DNA from 4 places in the Nostoc sp. 2RC genome. Region 4 is predicted to be linked to each of the others. Evidence: riboswitches for the same ligand, from Rfam matches in the RefSeq annotation. Region 4 holds a riboswitch; each other region holds the start of a gene.
The links. A riboswitch is a leader RNA that binds a small molecule or an ion and turns the genes downstream of it on or off. The one in region 4 is predicted to bind cobalamin.

Region 1 (3,834 bases), on a different contig from region 4:
ATTCTGACCAATTAACGCGCACTTTTTACCTGATGGAATTTTCAATGTTACACCATTCAAAGCTGATTGTTGTGCCCCAGAATAGGTGTAATATACCTGCTCAAATTCAAGTAAATATTCCTGCATTTCGCCAAAAATCTAATCCTATTAATACTACACAGCCGAAAATGGCTTCGATAATATACCGTAATTGAGGACGATAGCGCCGGGGATGCCAAACTCGAAATTCATCAACAAAACCCCGTGCTTCCAATCCGAGAGAGAACTGACTATATCGTTCTAAGGTTCGCTGTAGCAGTTGTCCGATGAGTATTGCTAAACTTTTCATCCCAACAGCAAGAGTGCGGTAGCCACCACGAGAATTTTGTGCTGTCCACAATTCATTGGCTGTGTTCAACAGAATGAAAATAAACCGATACATGAGTAATAATAAATCGGTTAAAAGTACTGGAAATCGTAAGTACCGGAGAGTTCGTAATATCTCTGTGAAAGGGACAGTTAACATAAGAAAATATAAGCAAGAAACAGAGGCTAATGCTCTGGTTAAAATTCCCAATGCTTGGATACTGCCACTATGACTGATATAAATATAGAAGTGTCCGAAAGTTAGTCCATACCACGAATCTAATTTGACGCTTTGTAAATCAGGAATCGCAACTCCATTCACCATTAGGGCTGGTAAACTTGTCAAACAAAAAACTATGGTGAACATTAACAGCCGAAAATAAACTCTAGCCGGAATTCCGGCATAAATCACTGTCCAAATACTCATCCAAAGCACTATTAAAATTTGTACTAAGGGATGGGTAGCAAGGGAAATAGCAAGGGTAGTAAATGCAAAAATCAGTTTATGTTCTGGTGGCAACCTTCGCAGTCGATTAGTGTAAGCTAACGTATCTATTTGCAGGCTCATTCTTCACGTTTTTGTTGTTGGGAACGTCCTTTATACAACCCAATTGCATAACCAACGACTCCAGCACCCAAAGCCGCTTGCGAAGCAAATAATAAGCTTTCTATTTCCCCACTAGCGGGTTCAAAAAATGATTTAAACCAGGGTTTATATCCAGGTTGTATTTCAGTAATTGCTTTTTCAGCTTTGTCATCGGAACCAGCAAATTCTCCACCGCGTACAAATATTAGTGGTGCAATTGCTAAGGCTAATACAGCTACTACCAATAGCCAGTTACTCAACCCTTTTTTAGACTGATTCATTTCCTTGGGGTTCCCGTTTGATTAATTTCAGCAATTCTAATTCTTGAGGATTATAAGATTGCAACCAGTTCCATACCAATACAGTTAATAGTCCTTCACTAATTGCTAAGGGAACTTGAGTTATAGCAAAAATTCCGGCAAACTTGGTAAATGAAGCGATAAACCCACCAACAGGTGCAGGAAAAGCTAGGGCAAGTTGGATAGAAGTGATAACGTAGGTGAGTAAATCCGCGATCGCAGCTGCCAGAAAAATGGCAATTTTGTCTTTAGCACCAAACTTAATTGTCAAATTATATATCCAATAGGCGGCAAATGGCCCGGCGATCGCCATCGAAAAAGCATTTGCTCCCAGCGTCGTCAAGCCGCCATGCGCCAGTAACAACGCTTGAAACAACAAAACCAAGCTACCCAAAACCGACATAGTCAGGGGGCCAAACAGCACCGCACCTAACCCCGTACCCGTAGGATGAGAACAGCTACCCGTGACGGAGGGGATTTTTAACGCTGACAGCACAAAAGCAAAAGCACCAGCCAAGGCTAGTAGTAGTTTTAATTGCGGGTTAGCTTCGGTAATGCGAGTCAGACTACGCAATCCTAAAATAAAAAACGGTAACGCCACAACCCACCAAAAAATTGCCCACTGCACTGGTAAAAAACCTTCCATAATGTGCATAGCGTAGGCGGGTTTGGCTAAACCAACTACTAAATAAAAACTGATAAATCCCATCAGGCTTAGACTAACTAACGCCCGTTTTTTGTTCATAATCTGTACCTCGCAGATTTATGTAAACCAATTGATTCTAACCGGCGGGCATCCTGACTCATCCATTTTGGGTTCACAGTTGCGGGACAGCGCCGGATTTTCACCGGACTTTCCCCCTTGCGTCCGATGGCTGCTCCCCATCAGAACCGATTGGAGTTAACTATATCACCATTGAGCGGAATGCGTGTTAAAAAAGCATAACGACTTGTGGTGGTTGAGTGTTGACCCTTCGACTTCGCTCAGGGTCAAGGCTGAGCGGAGTCGAAGCCTTGACTGGTGACTGGGCATTGGGCATTGGGCATGGGGCATGGGGGAGGCAGTGCGGTCTTGGGGTCTCCCCAAGTGGAGCAACTGCCGTCATTGGGCATTATTCAATTACTTTTTCCAAAGAAAGTAGTAATTCTTTGACAGTATATGGTTTGGATAAAAACGTATTCACACCGATGTCAGTGACGGCGCTAAGTTTACCATCGGACATTAATCCGCTACTGGCAATAATTTTGACTTCTGGGTTAATTTTTTTTAAGGTACGGATGACAGTTAAACCATCCAAGGAAGGCAGTATGATATCGATTAACACCACACTAATTTTGTCCATATTTTTAGCGTAGAGTGCGATCGCTTCAATGCCATCACTAGCAATTAAGGTCTCATAGTTGTGGGCTTCTAATGAGGATTTAGTAATCTCTTGAATGGCGGCTTCATCATCCACAACTAAAATCAACTCTCCATGTCCTGTTTGAGGAACCGACTCTTCTACCGTTAGTGTTTCCATTCCCGCCACAGCTGGTAAGTAAACTTTAAAGCTAGTGCCATTTCCGATTTCGCTGTAGACGTTGACAAAACCCCCGTGGCTTTTAATGATTCCCAGCACGGTGGAAAGCCCCAACCCCGTACCTTGTCCCACATCTTTTGTGGTAAAAAATGGCTCGAAAATTCTGTCTAAGATTTCCCCAGGAATGCCGACTCCATTATCACAGACAGTAATCACTGTGTAAGGGCCGACTTTGGCTTCCAGGTTCATCCGCGCATAATTTTCGTCAACAAACAGATTTTCTCCAGAGATTCTCAAATTACCGCCATTGGGCATAGCATCACGAGCATTAACGCACAGATTCATCAATACTTGATGCAGTTGGGTACTGTCTCCAGAAACCATCCATAAATCCTGCGGTATGTCAACGCTAACTTCTATGGATTTGGGAAATGTTTCTTTGAGAATTTTGGCAAGTTCTACAATTAAGTGCCTGAGTTGCAAAGTAATGTGTTTTCCCTCCACACCACGTGCAAAAGATAGCACCTGTTTCACTAAATCAGCTCCACGTTTAGCGTTGATTTCCAAAATCTCCAATAAATGACGAGTTCGTTCATCAGCATCGGGAAATTTCAGCGGTAATAGTTGCGCTCCTGCCAAAATCGGCGTCAAAATGTTGTTTAGGTCATGGGCAATGCCACTAGCTAATGTGCCGATGCTTTCCAAACGTTGAGCGCGAAACAATTGGGCTTCTAAATGTTTTTTCTCAGTAATATCTGTGTCAACGCTCAAAATTGATTTGGGCTTTCCCTCTTCATCAGATACTAAACTCCAACGACTAGCAACAAGGACTTCTTTACCAGTTTTTGTAATTTTAGTTAACTCGCCTTGCCATTTACCTTTACTAATAACTTCTAAAAGAGCCGCTTCGATTTCCGGTGAAGGTTCGTTAAACAAAAGCTCGGTGACACTTTTCCCCTTTACCTCTGTAGCCCGCCAACCGTAAAGTGTTTCTGCGCCTTTGTTCCAGAATAAAATCTGATTGTCTAAATCTCGCACGCAAATAGCATCTGTTGTGACATCAAGTAATGCAGCCTGTTCTTTG
Region 2 (3,834 bases), on a different contig from region 4:
GAGATTTTGTAGTGGGAATTTCTGGATTGACAAAACCAGAAATCAATCATCGTTTGAGTGAAATTTTAAGTACCTTACGCCAGCAAATATTCACAGCTGTGGATGGCGATCGCTTTCAGGTAACATGTAATTTTGCTGTAGTGGAATACCCCAGTGACGGACTCACAATTCAATCTTTATATCAAGTCGCTGCTGGGTGTAACATCGCAGAACGCAGGAGATAGCAGGCAGAACGCAGAAGATTAAAAAAGAGGAAAGTGGGGAAAACTCAGCCATGCTATGTGTAAGTAAGCCAATCCACGCTAAAAAAGCATAATTACACTAGCATAGCTGTTATGGCAATAGCCAACGCGGTTAGGACATTAACAGAAGATAAAACTTAGACACAACAAAACTTTTCACCCAATCACTATCTCCCCAGTCAACAGTGAACACCGATATTATTCACAACTGAAAATAGGATTGCTATATATTTTTACTTTGTTGTGGAGCCTCGATAAATTCGCTCCATTTGTTCTGGAGAAAGTACTGTCATTGGAAACCCTGTATCTGTAGAAATTGGTGGTTTGTGAAAAGATTGAAATGCCTGTTGTTGATTTTTAGTGAAAGGTCTTTCACCATTGCTGGTAAAAGGTGGGCTAGATAACCTCTCATCTATCTGTGATGGAGAAGGCTGATTCAGCAGCAAGACATAAGCGTGCTTTTGTGCGTCGTATGTTAAAACTTCTCCTGTCTCGATTTGATAAATCCAAGCATAAATACTTATTTGTCCTTGGTGGAGTTTGGAGCGAATCACTGGATAAGTGCGTAAATTTTCGATTTGGGTGAGTACATTTTCAGCAATAATTATTTCTAAGAGATCTTCGCCTTCGTAGTTGCTGTAATTATCTTTTACTAATCGTCGCGTTGCCTCTGCATACTTGAGCCAGTCATGTACAAGGGGCATTTCTACCCGTAAGCTGTCTAATTTCATTAAGCCTTTCATCGCACCACAATGCGAGTGACCACAGATAATAATTTGTTGAATATCTAAGGCTTGAATAGCATATTCAATTGTTGCTCCTTCACCGCCATTAGTCGCACCATATGGTGGAATAATGTTGCCTGCATTGCGAATAACAAATAACTCTCCTAATCCAGCTTGTGTAATCAAGTTGGGATCGATGCGCGAATCAGAACAAGTAATAAATAGTACTCTCGGCTTTTGACCGTGAGAAAGTTGTTCAAATAGTTCTTCGTTAGCGGGAAAGTAACTACTTTTAAATTCGCGCAAACCTTTAATTAATTTTTTCATAGATGCACCTAAAACCAGGAGTAATGCTTGAATATTTCACGAAAAAGTTGGTTTTCAATGACTAGCGCCCAGGATTTGCCGATTTGTTACGCTGGAGTCCAGGAGGAATGGGCGTTGTAGCATTGGGAACAATTGAAAAATTAATTTACTTAGCAAAATTAATACAATAGTAGTCTGGCAACCCAAAAATGCGCTTGTGACGGATGTAAAACCTTTGCCCTTTGCCCTTTGCCCTTTGCCCTTTGCCCTTTCCCCTTTAAAGAGCTAAGTCACGAAAGCGAACTACTAGTGCCAGGAATACTGCTCTTTCAAATCCCCGTCCTCAATTCCTCCCAATACCTAGTACTCCTCACTCAAAATTTATTGGGCATTGATTGTAGTATAAAGCAGAAGGGCGATCGCTTAGTTATTCCTAAGTTGTTTTTTCCGCAGAACCTCACCTTACTTATGGCAATTTCAAATAATTTGTTAATGGGATAGGTTCATCTGAGTTGTGCCTGCACGAACCGCGATCGCCCCAACCTCTGCTGATTTTAATACACTGTAGATTACTTTACGTTTTAAATAGCAGCTGCAATTTAGCTTATTGCTGTGGTAATATCTACTCAATACCAATTCGGTTCTGGTGGGGAGCAGCCATCAGAGGTAACGGGGAAAGTCCAGTGTAAATCCGGCGCTGTCCCGCAGCTGTAATGAAGCTTATGCTTTAAAGTCAGAATGCCCGCCGAAAGTCCTACAAACTCCCATCTGCGAGGTACAGGTGAATAATCTCATCAATACTCTTTCTATTAATCAAGATTACTGTCTCATAGTCTCAGACATAGATTACGCGCTACAAATTTCTATGAGATTGTAAAAATTTTTCGCACATATCAATACTTAGGCAGAAGGTTATAGATACAACGCTAAAAACTCAGTTGTATCTTCCTCTAACTTTTGCATATTTACGTTATCCCCACCCATAGCTAACTTTGCGCCTACACTTACCGCAAGTTAGGAGTCTCCCGCTTGCAGTATGCGTGAGGCTAATTCGTCGTATCAATCCCCAAGGCTTGAAAATTAATGAACAAAAAGCAACATACTCTATTTGTCTGTACAACCTGCGCCAGTGTATGGCAAGATGGCAAACCTGTTGGTGAGAGTGGCGGACAGCAATTATTACAACAACTCCAACAACTTGCACAAGATTGGGAATTGCAAAATCAATTCTTCATTCAAGGAGTTGAATGTATGAGTGCTTGCAACCATGCTTGCGTTATCGCCTTACAAGGAGAAGAAAAATTCACCTATCTTTTTGGGAATTTAGCAGTTAATGATAGTGCATCCGCCATACTGCAATGTGCCACTCAATACTACGACAATCCTAATGGTTTACTTCCTTGGTCAGAACGTCCAGCACCTTTAAAAAGAGGTATCTTAGCAAAAATACCACCCCTAAGTAAGTGGGGAAAATTAAACATAGATTGCTGTTAACTGATTATCAGTAGTCCATCAAGTTCCTAGTCAGGACTTTAGTTTTCAACACTCTCAACACTAAGGTAATATCAAGTCCGGCTAAATGCTTGTCATTACGTACCACTTCGTGGAAGCAAGCTACGCGTAGCGTCTCGTAGAGAAGAGAAGGGTACGTAGCGATAGCGAAGTGAAGTAATCCCAGAATCCTTGCGATTGCGTCGTTCCACTTCGTTGCACTCGCAATGACATATCACAAGTAATTTACCGGACATGATATAACTCCAAAAAATCAATTATTGCGCTTGGGGTTGTTGACTGCTGACTGCTGACTGTCAACCGTCAACAGTCTTCTGTGGAATATTTTTTTACTTGGAAGTCCCTAAAGTCCCGACTAGAAATTTGGGAACTAGCTTGTAAATAGCACTCTATCAATCGTAATCATTATCATTTTTTCCTGGCTGAGAGTTTTTTCCGAAAAAGCTCAAATATTTGCTTGCAACCAACTTTTAGTGATACAGGTGACTTAAATACCAATGTGTATCCGTACTGAATTTATTGCCAGATGGGGAACTCAACTTATCGTTTCTAGTTTGGCCATCACTGTAGGGATGTTATGGGAAAATTCCAGCATCATCGCCACAGAAGTTACACCCACATCTGGTGGTTCAGCTAAAACACCAAAAAAGACATTGAATCAATCAATAGGCCAAGCACAAGAAAAAGAACCAGATATTGAACTCACAGTTATTTACAAACTACTCAATGAACCTGTTTATTCACCCTTTCGTCGGGAAGGGACAGTAAAAGATTCCACTCGTCAGGTGTATGTCATCACTACTGAAGAAATGGAAGCGCAGGGTGTAAAAACAGTCAGAGAAGCACTGCGATTTCTCCCTGGTATCTTGGGTGACGGTACGGTTGGGACAGAAGTAAATGCTTTAAGCGGTCAATTTATTCGCGGTTCTAATACTGGTCAAGTATTAATCTTATTGGATGGTAGACCAATTAATAATCTTGGTAGTGGTGGTTTTGACCTTGCAGAATTTACCACTAACAATATTGAAAGAGTCGAAGTGTTACCCGGA
Region 3 (3,834 bases), on a different contig from region 4:
CCCCAGCAAAATCCTTTTTGAGCTTAATTACCTCTGTAAAATCTTGAATAGCTTCAGGGTAACTGCCGTGTCGCATTTTTTCGATCCCTAGCTTGAATAAGTCGCCTTCTGGGATTTTCGCGTCCGATGTAGCTAAGGAATATGCAGGCGAAGTGAGAAAAAGACAGACGAGTACAACGGCAATACCAAAATTGAGGATGAATTGGTAAAAGCGACTCATAATAATATCTCACTTTATTAGCAGAGCAAAATGAGTAGATAAGGCACATACCCTACCTACTATTTCTTAACTAGAGAACAACAGTCGTATTCTGACTTTATTTCCAATCCTTGTCTGCTTGTCCCAGCACATATGCTGCAACATTTTCAATTTGCTCTGGTTTTAAACGACTTTTAAAAGCAGGCATAGCATTTTTACCGTTTGTCACTTGGGCGATAATCGCTTCTGCTGAGTACATCCCAAACTTTTCTAAAGCACCTTTCTTCAAAGTTTTGTTAGCTTGAACCAAGTTTTTACCACCTGCGTGACAAGAAGCACAATTGGCACTAAAGACTTTAGCTCCACTGGCTGCGTCTGCTGCTAAAGCTGGATTATTGAAGGCAAAAGTGAAAATCGCTACACCCAGCAACAATACTGAAATAATCTTTTTCATCCCAATGTTCCCTCTGCAATTAAAGCTTATTCGACATCCTCAACAATTCTCTTGTTCATGGGTGGTGTCGTCAAATGACAAGCTGTCAAACTGTCTGGCTTGGCTTTGTGCGATGGCTTCTCTTCTCCTGTGGTCGACGCTGCGCGTAGTTTGCTTAAGAGTAGGGGTGAGACGCTACGCGATGGTGCTTTGCACCCGCCAGAAGCGATCGCCCAAAAGGGAGACGCTATGTGCGATCGCACATACGGTAAACCTAACCTGCTGAGTACGGAAAACCGTAATTTTTATTTGTGTCAAGCACTTGCAAAAAATATTTACATATTGTTATATTTGGTTACATAAGCAAGTAAAGGAAAAAAGACATGACAAGCAAAGGCTTTACCATGAACGAACTCGGTCAACTCAACAACTTTGCAATTGAACCAAAGGTTTATGTAGATCAAACCCCAAGAGCAGGTTTTACCGAGTACGCCGAGAAACTCAACGGACGTTTAGCGATGATTGGTTTTGTCTCACTCATAGCTCTAGAAGTTGTCACAGGACACGGCTTGATTGGATGGCTGACAAACCTATAACTAAATCTGACTATTTAAGAATTTCACTCAATTAACCAATAGAAAATACCAGAGGATTGCTATGAAAACTGATTTTGATTTCCCTAAAAAAGATTTAATTGGCCCCGTTGTTTTTCGCCCCGATTTCAACAACTTTGAAACAATTAACGTTAACCAAGCCTGGTCATTATTTTTCAGTGCAGGTCAAGATGATAAAGTACTGGGAGAATCAACTGAATTAGGCAGGTTTTTCACTAACCTTTTAATTGCTGTGGGAGTAACAGGAAGCCTTTGGGCAATCTATTTCAGCAATTTGGGATAAAAAGTTGGCTTCAGGTTTTAAGTTGAATAAATATATCCGAAGTCTTGGTGGACATAACCAAGACTTCTTTTAAATTTTAGGAATCAATTATAGGAATCAATTATTAGTAACTGTGTATTTAGCGGGACTTAAACATTTTTGAGGGAAAAACAAGTCTCAAACCCATGCAGCGTAAGAGAAATACACCTTATGCTCAAAAATAGCCCAAACCTCAGATATATTAAGAAACTAAATAAAACGATATTAAAGTCTTTCTGTATATAGATTTGAGGTTCTTTTTTAGTTGTTTTTGTCTAAGTCCCACTAACAAATGGTAGTTATTGCAACCAATCAATTTAAGTATTACTAAATTCATAATCATGCTATTATTAGACCAATATCAACTCGGTTCTGGTGGGAGTCAGCCATCAGACGCAAGGGGGAAAGTCCGGTGTAAATCCGGCGCTGTCCCGCAGCTGTAATCAAGGTTCGCCTTGTGAGTCAGAATGCCCGCCGAAAGTAACAGACAAACTCATACCCATCTGCGAGGTACAGGTGAATATTGCCGTAAATATTTTAACGATACATCAGTTTCACATTCTCATAGTGCCAGAGATACCCCACAGACTACTCATGGCTGTGAAATTATAGGCAGTTTATTGATAATTGCAATTATGATTTGGTGTAACTGTCATTTGCGCTAGCTTTTTGCTGGCGTGAAAGCTTTTACAGAATTATTTTTGCCAAATTTACAAGTTTTTGCAGTTGCACAACTGTAAAAATTTATCATGTCTGCGATTCAGACTTCTTTCTACAAACTTCAAAATTAATGCTCAACAAACAACATACTTTATTTGTTTGCACGACTTGTGACAGCGTGTGGCAAAACGGTAAACGAGTTGGCGAAAGTAAAGGTGAACAACTACTAAAGCAACTTCAAAAACTTGCACAAGATTGGGAATTGCGAAATAAATTCCTCATTCAGGGAGTTGAATGTATGAGTGCTTGTAGCCGTTCTTGTGTCATTGCTTTTGTTGCAGAAGGGAAATCAACCTATCTCTTTGGCGACTTACCAGTTGACAGCTGTGCATCTGCTGTACTGAATTGTGCAACTGAATATTATACTAAGCCTGATGGTTTATTACCTTGGTCAGAACGACCTGAACCTTTGAGAAAGGGTATTTTAGCAAAGATTCCACCACTAAATAAGTGGGCAAAATTAAACATAAGTTGTTGTTAATTGATGACTGGGTAAAATTTCCCAGTTCTTAATCTCTAATACTTAAATCATTAGTCTTCAAAGGAATAGAAAGTAATGCAGATTCAAACAGCAACATTAGGCTATCCCCGCATTGGTAAAAACCGGGAAGTCAAGAAAGCGCTAGAAGCATTTTGGAGTGGTAATCTAGAGTCAGAATCATTACTCCAAACCGTGCGAAAAGTCGAGGAATCTAACTGGAAAAGCCAACTTGAAGCCGGAATTGACCATATTGGAATTGGAGACACAACTCTCTACGATCATGTACTTGACTGGACATTTCGTTTTGGGCTAATTCCTGAAAGATTTCAACAGCTTTCTGGCTTAGAACGCTACTTTACAATGGCACGAGGTAAAGAAGGAATTCCCGCCTTGGAAATGACCAAGTGGTTTGATACTAACTATCACTATCTCGTCCCGGAAATTGCAGAACAAACATTACCGTCTGATTTCAGTGACTTTTTAGAACGAGTTAGCCGCGCTCAAAAAATATTAGGTAAACGAGCAATTCCGATTGTACTTGGCCCCTGTACTCTGCTGCGCTTAAGCAAACTATCACTAAATATTCAGCAAGCGATATCAAAGTTAATTCCGCTATACATCAACCTCCTCACTGAGTTAAAAAATCTGGGAGTAGAAGAAGTGCAAATACATGAACCTGCACTTGTTTTAGGTGATACGAATTCTTGTAAATCACACTTTAAAACAGTTTATCAATCACTTTCGTTAGTTGAAATACCCCTACACTTGGTTACTTATTTTGATGATTTGGGGGAAACCTACCCTTGGGTAATGGAATTGCCAGTTAGCGCAATTAGTTTAGATTTTACACGCGGACGTAACTTAGAGTTAATTAAAACTTACGGTTTCCCAGCAAATAAGCGACTAGGTGCAGGAATTATAGACGCAAGAAATATTTGGCAAATTCGTTCCGAGAAAGTTATTCCCATTTTACAAGAGATTGTAGAGACTTTACATGGAACATCTATACATATTCAACCATCTGCTTCCTTACAATTTGTTCCCTACGATGCCAAACGAGAAAAACGATTACCATCACCACTACGT
Region 4 (3,834 bases):
GGGAGTTAACCTGAGAGTTCCGCTACCATATTTTGCTGCTAAATCTGCTAACCCCCGAATTTGCCGACTTTCTAAACGTCCAAGAGGTAAGACGACACCAATGTAAAATAATCCTTGCTGGCGTTGGGGATGAATGCCAATATACTGAAAGTTAGTATCTATTTTTTGTCCAGTTGGGCATGTTTCACTTCGAGTCAGGGGAAACGGTAAACGTTGCTGGACTTGCTGAAGATAATTTTCACAACCAAAGGTATTTAGTAAGTCTCTTAAACGTAGCCGACGCTGATTATCTATCTGAGTATGATACAGATAGACATCTGTTAAAGCTGCCAAGACGAGTAAACAATCATTTGGTGTTAACAAAATTTTGGTATCGCTTGCTAATCGATTTTTTGCGCCTACACACAAATGGAGGCGGAAGTAAACATCGCCATCAACTAAGACCGCAGCGAATAGGATATCATTTAGGCGATCGCTTACTCTAACAATTCCACCACCATCAAAACATACGCTAAATTTTGCTGACAGTGCTGATAACGCTGGATGTGTAGCAAGATAATTATCCCAACCTCGAACAAAAGGACGAGTGTCTATTAATTCTAGGCGATCGATGCCAGCAGTTGGGCTGGTCATAATATTGCGGATGTGGTCTACATTGCTGTTGCGAGAACCCAGTCCCATATCCTGTAGGTGCTGGAGAACTTGAGCATCGATGGAAGTGCGGATTTCGCGGACTTGTAGGTTAGCTCGATTAGTCACATCCACATAACCACCGCCATACTCTTGTGCTATGTCTGCGATGGTGTAACACTGTTCGCTATTAATCATCCCGCCTGGGATTCTCATCCGAGACAGTATACCATCTTCGGCGGGTGTCGCGTAAAACAAGCCAGGACAAGTGGCAAATCCAGAAACCAAACTGAGAACTCCTTCCCCGTGCAACGCAGGGAGTAGACGGTGAGTATGTCCTGAGGACATGAAAGTTGGCATTCTGACTTAGGCGTTCCCATCACAGCTGCGGCACAGTCCCAGAATTTCACCGGAGTTTCCCAACTTCAAGTTTTAGTAATTTAGCACGATCGGGCGGTTGGTAAGTTCAAGACTTCATATTTTGCATTAACCTGATACTGTAATTGACGGACTTTCAAGGAAAATATTTCATTATTGTTGACGGTTGACTGTTAACTGTGAACAGTCAACACTTAACTTTAGATGCACATCAAAAACATTACCCCTCTCCGCCACCGGAAAGGGGTTAATCACTGGTTAAACTCAGCACTAATTAAATTAATAAGCGTCTTGCAACTCGTAGAAATCAGGCGAGACGTAATCTTTCCGCAAAGGCCAACCCACCCAATCTTCTGGCATCAAAATTCGCTTGAGATTGGGATGTCCTTCATAGATAATGCCGAGCATATCGTAAGACTCGCGTTCTTGCCAATCAGCGGTCTTCCAAATCCAATACACTGAAGGCACTCTGGGATTTTCTCGTGGTAGGAATACCTTTAAGCGGACTTCTTCAGGCTGATCTGCATTATCACCGACTTTAATCAAATGATACACGCTCACCAATTCCTGTCCTGGCCCCAGGTCAATACCACCTTGAAACTGGAGATAATTAAATCCATAGGCATAAAGGGCTGTAGCGGTGGGGAGCAAGAAATCTGGCTCTACCTTAATTATCTCCACCCCGTTTTTGTCTGGTGCCAAAACCTCATGGTCAAAACCATTTTCCGTCAACCACTGGGAAACTTGACCAGCTTCTACCAATGAATCTTCTTTAACTGCTGGTACTGGTTTAGATTCTTCTTCAGCCACGGCTTTGTTCCTCCTTCTGTGTCTTTGCTGTCAGCAACGCGGGTGGTACAGGCATACCAATGGCTTCTGTCAATTCTTTCGGTGGTACAGAGCGAGTATCTGACTGCAAATACTTACCAGTTAAGATTTCTTCCACTGGCTTGAGGTTATGAGTCGTGCTGTAGTAGCGGTGAGTTTGCTTAATTTTATTCCGCTCTTGCATCGAATCATTGGCGATTTTCTTCCGTAGCTTAATAATCGCGTCGATAATTGCTTCTGGACGAGGAGGGCAACCAGGCAAATACACATCCACAGGAATCAGTTTATCAACTCCGCGTACAGCTGTGGGAGAATCAACACTGAACATCCCGCCAGTAATCGTACAAGCACCCATCGCGATTACATACTTCGGCTCAGGCATTTGTTCGTAAAGACGCACCAATTGGGGTGCCATCTTCATGGTAATTGTGCCTGCCGTAATGATTAAATCAGCTTGACGGGGACTAGAACGAGGAATTAGACCAAAACGGTCAAAATCAAATCGCGAGCCAATTAAAGCTGCAAACTCAATAAAGCAGCAAGCTGTACCAAACAATAGCGGCCACAAACTAGAAAGCCGCGCCCAGTTGTAGAGATCGTCAACCGTAGTCAAAATGACATTTTCTGAAAGGTCTTGAGTGACAGTAGGACGCTCAATGGGGTTGATGATTTGCTCTTTGTCCTGGGTTATTAAGTTAGAATTCAAGACCATTCCAAAGCTCCTTTACGCCATGCGTAAACTAAAGCAATTACAAGAATTGCAATAAAGATTAGCGCTTCAATAAATGCCAATAGCCCCAAACGGTGGAAAGCTACCGCCCAAGGATACAAGAATACAGTCTCCACGTCAAAAACTACGAAGACCAGAGCAAACATGTAGTAGCGGATATTGAACTGAATCCAGGCTCCCCCAATGGGTTCCATACCTGATTCATAAGTTGTACGCCGTTCAGGACTGTAACCACTGGGTCGTAGGAGCTTGGATGCTGAGAGCGCTAAGGCAGGAACTAGGCTACAGATAATTAAGAAGCCTAGTAAGTACTCGTAACCGCTGAGGACAAACACAATGAGTATCTACCGCTATGAAGTATTTTGGTTGGACTAGGGACTGGGGAATGAGAAAGCAGGGGGAGCAGGGGAGGCTTTTGAGGCAGGGGAAAAGGTTAATGGGAAAAGGGAAAAGAAATAAATTTAATCTTTCCCCTTTTCCCCTTGCCCCTTTACCTTTCCCCATAACCCATGCCCCATGCCCAATCCCTTGATTTGCGTTACATTTCTTTTACATTATATCTGTTTGATTTTTCTGAAATCTACGAAACAAATAGACTTCAGGTATTTGATTCGTTTTTAGTATTGATAGAAAAGTCTAACAGTTATGTCATAATTTTTAACGTATATTTAAGATTTCTCCTCTGCGAGGCCTTAGCCATGACCGAACCAGCTGTTGAGACTTCAGTGTTAGACCGCTATGAGTGTCGCGCCTGCGGTTATGTTTACGAACCCGAAAAGGGAGATGACAAACATGACATTACTTCAGGAACACCCTTTGCAGAACTGCCGATAACTTGGCGCTGTCCAGTTTGTAGTGCCAAGAAAACGGCTTTTGCAAACATCGGGCCTGTAGGTGCGGCATCTGGCTTTAAAGAAAATCTCGGTTACGGTTTGGGTGTCAACAGCCTAACGCCAACCCAAAAAAATGTTCTCATTTTTGGTGCTTTGGCTCTTGTCTTTTTGTTTTTTCTTAGTCTCTACGGCTTACAATAACATCCGCTTGGGAGGGCTGAGTTAGGAGTTAGGAGTTAGGAGTTATGAGTTCTAAATTCTGAATCCTGAGTGCTGAGTTCTAAGTCCTGAGTTCTGAATTCTGTAGTCTGTAGAGCAACTGTAGCCTTTAAGGTAAACCTTTTAGAAAACCCCTACACAAATTTAGAATCAATCGTAAGAGATACTGATGCATTCAATTGTGAAAAGTTGGCAACGAATATTTGCCTTGTTACT

Region 1: it holds a riboswitch for cobalamin, as region 4 does, so the genes downstream of both, GNE10_RS28235 (energy-coupling factor ABC transporter permease) here and cobG (precorrin-3B synthase) in region 4, are expected to answer to the same signal.
Region 2: it holds a riboswitch for cobalamin, as region 4 does, so the genes downstream of both, GNE10_RS25415 (DUF1636 family protein) here and cobG (precorrin-3B synthase) in region 4, are expected to answer to the same signal.
Region 3: it holds a riboswitch for cobalamin, as region 4 does, so the genes downstream of both, GNE10_RS08085 (DUF1636 domain-containing protein) here and cobG (precorrin-3B synthase) in region 4, are expected to answer to the same signal.

Annotation. Positions count from the first base shown of each region.
Region 1 covers NZ_JACKZU010000356.1:1,671-5,504, reverse strand. The annotation lists gene GNE10_RS28250 (energy-coupling factor ABC transporter ATP-binding protein) at 1-126, opposite strand, end outside; gene cbiQ (cobalt ECF transporter T component CbiQ) at 107-913, opposite strand; gene GNE10_RS28240 (energy-coupling factor ABC transporter substrate-binding protein) at 910-1,212, opposite strand; gene GNE10_RS28235 (energy-coupling factor ABC transporter permease) at 1,199-1,975, opposite strand; cobalamin riboswitch at 2,001-2,141, opposite strand; gene GNE10_RS28230 (response regulator) at 2,343-3,834, opposite strand, start outside.
Region 2 covers NZ_JACKZU010000288.1:3,705-7,538, reverse strand. The annotation lists gene GNE10_RS25425 (response regulator) at 1-224, shown strand, start outside; gene GNE10_RS25420 (carbonic anhydrase) at 476-1,294, opposite strand; cobalamin riboswitch at 1,895-2,038, shown strand; gene GNE10_RS25415 (DUF1636 family protein) at 2,357-2,767, shown strand; gene GNE10_RS25410 (hypothetical protein) at 2,863-3,021, opposite strand; gene GNE10_RS25405 (TonB-dependent siderophore receptor) at 3,289-3,834, shown strand, end outside.
Region 3 covers NZ_JACKZU010000047.1:9,469-13,302, forward strand. The annotation lists gene GNE10_RS08060 (tetratricopeptide repeat protein) at 1-220, opposite strand, end outside; gene petJ (cytochrome c6 PetJ) at 318-653, opposite strand; gene GNE10_RS08070 (hypothetical protein) at 783-995, shown strand; gene GNE10_RS08075 (high light inducible protein) at 1,016-1,228, shown strand; gene GNE10_RS08080 (hypothetical protein) at 1,290-1,529, shown strand; cobalamin riboswitch at 1,898-2,041, shown strand; gene GNE10_RS08085 (DUF1636 domain-containing protein) at 2,338-2,748, shown strand; gene metE (5-methyltetrahydropteroyltriglutamate--homocysteine S-methyltransferase) at 2,824-3,834, shown strand, end outside.
Region 4 covers NZ_JACKZU010000323.1:4,817-8,650, forward strand. The annotation lists gene cobG (precorrin-3B synthase) at 1-990, opposite strand, end outside; cobalamin riboswitch at 964-1,096, opposite strand; gene GNE10_RS26810 (NAD(P)H-quinone oxidoreductase subunit J) at 1,288-1,818, opposite strand; gene ndhK (photosynthetic/respiratory NAD(P)H-quinone oxidoreductase subunit K) at 1,811-2,548, opposite strand; gene ndhC (photosynthetic/respiratory NAD(P)H-quinone oxidoreductase subunit C) at 2,539-2,901, opposite strand; gene GNE10_RS26825 (rubredoxin) at 3,265-3,600, shown strand; gene GNE10_RS26830 (photosynthesis system II assembly factor Ycf48) at 3,788-3,834, shown strand, end outside.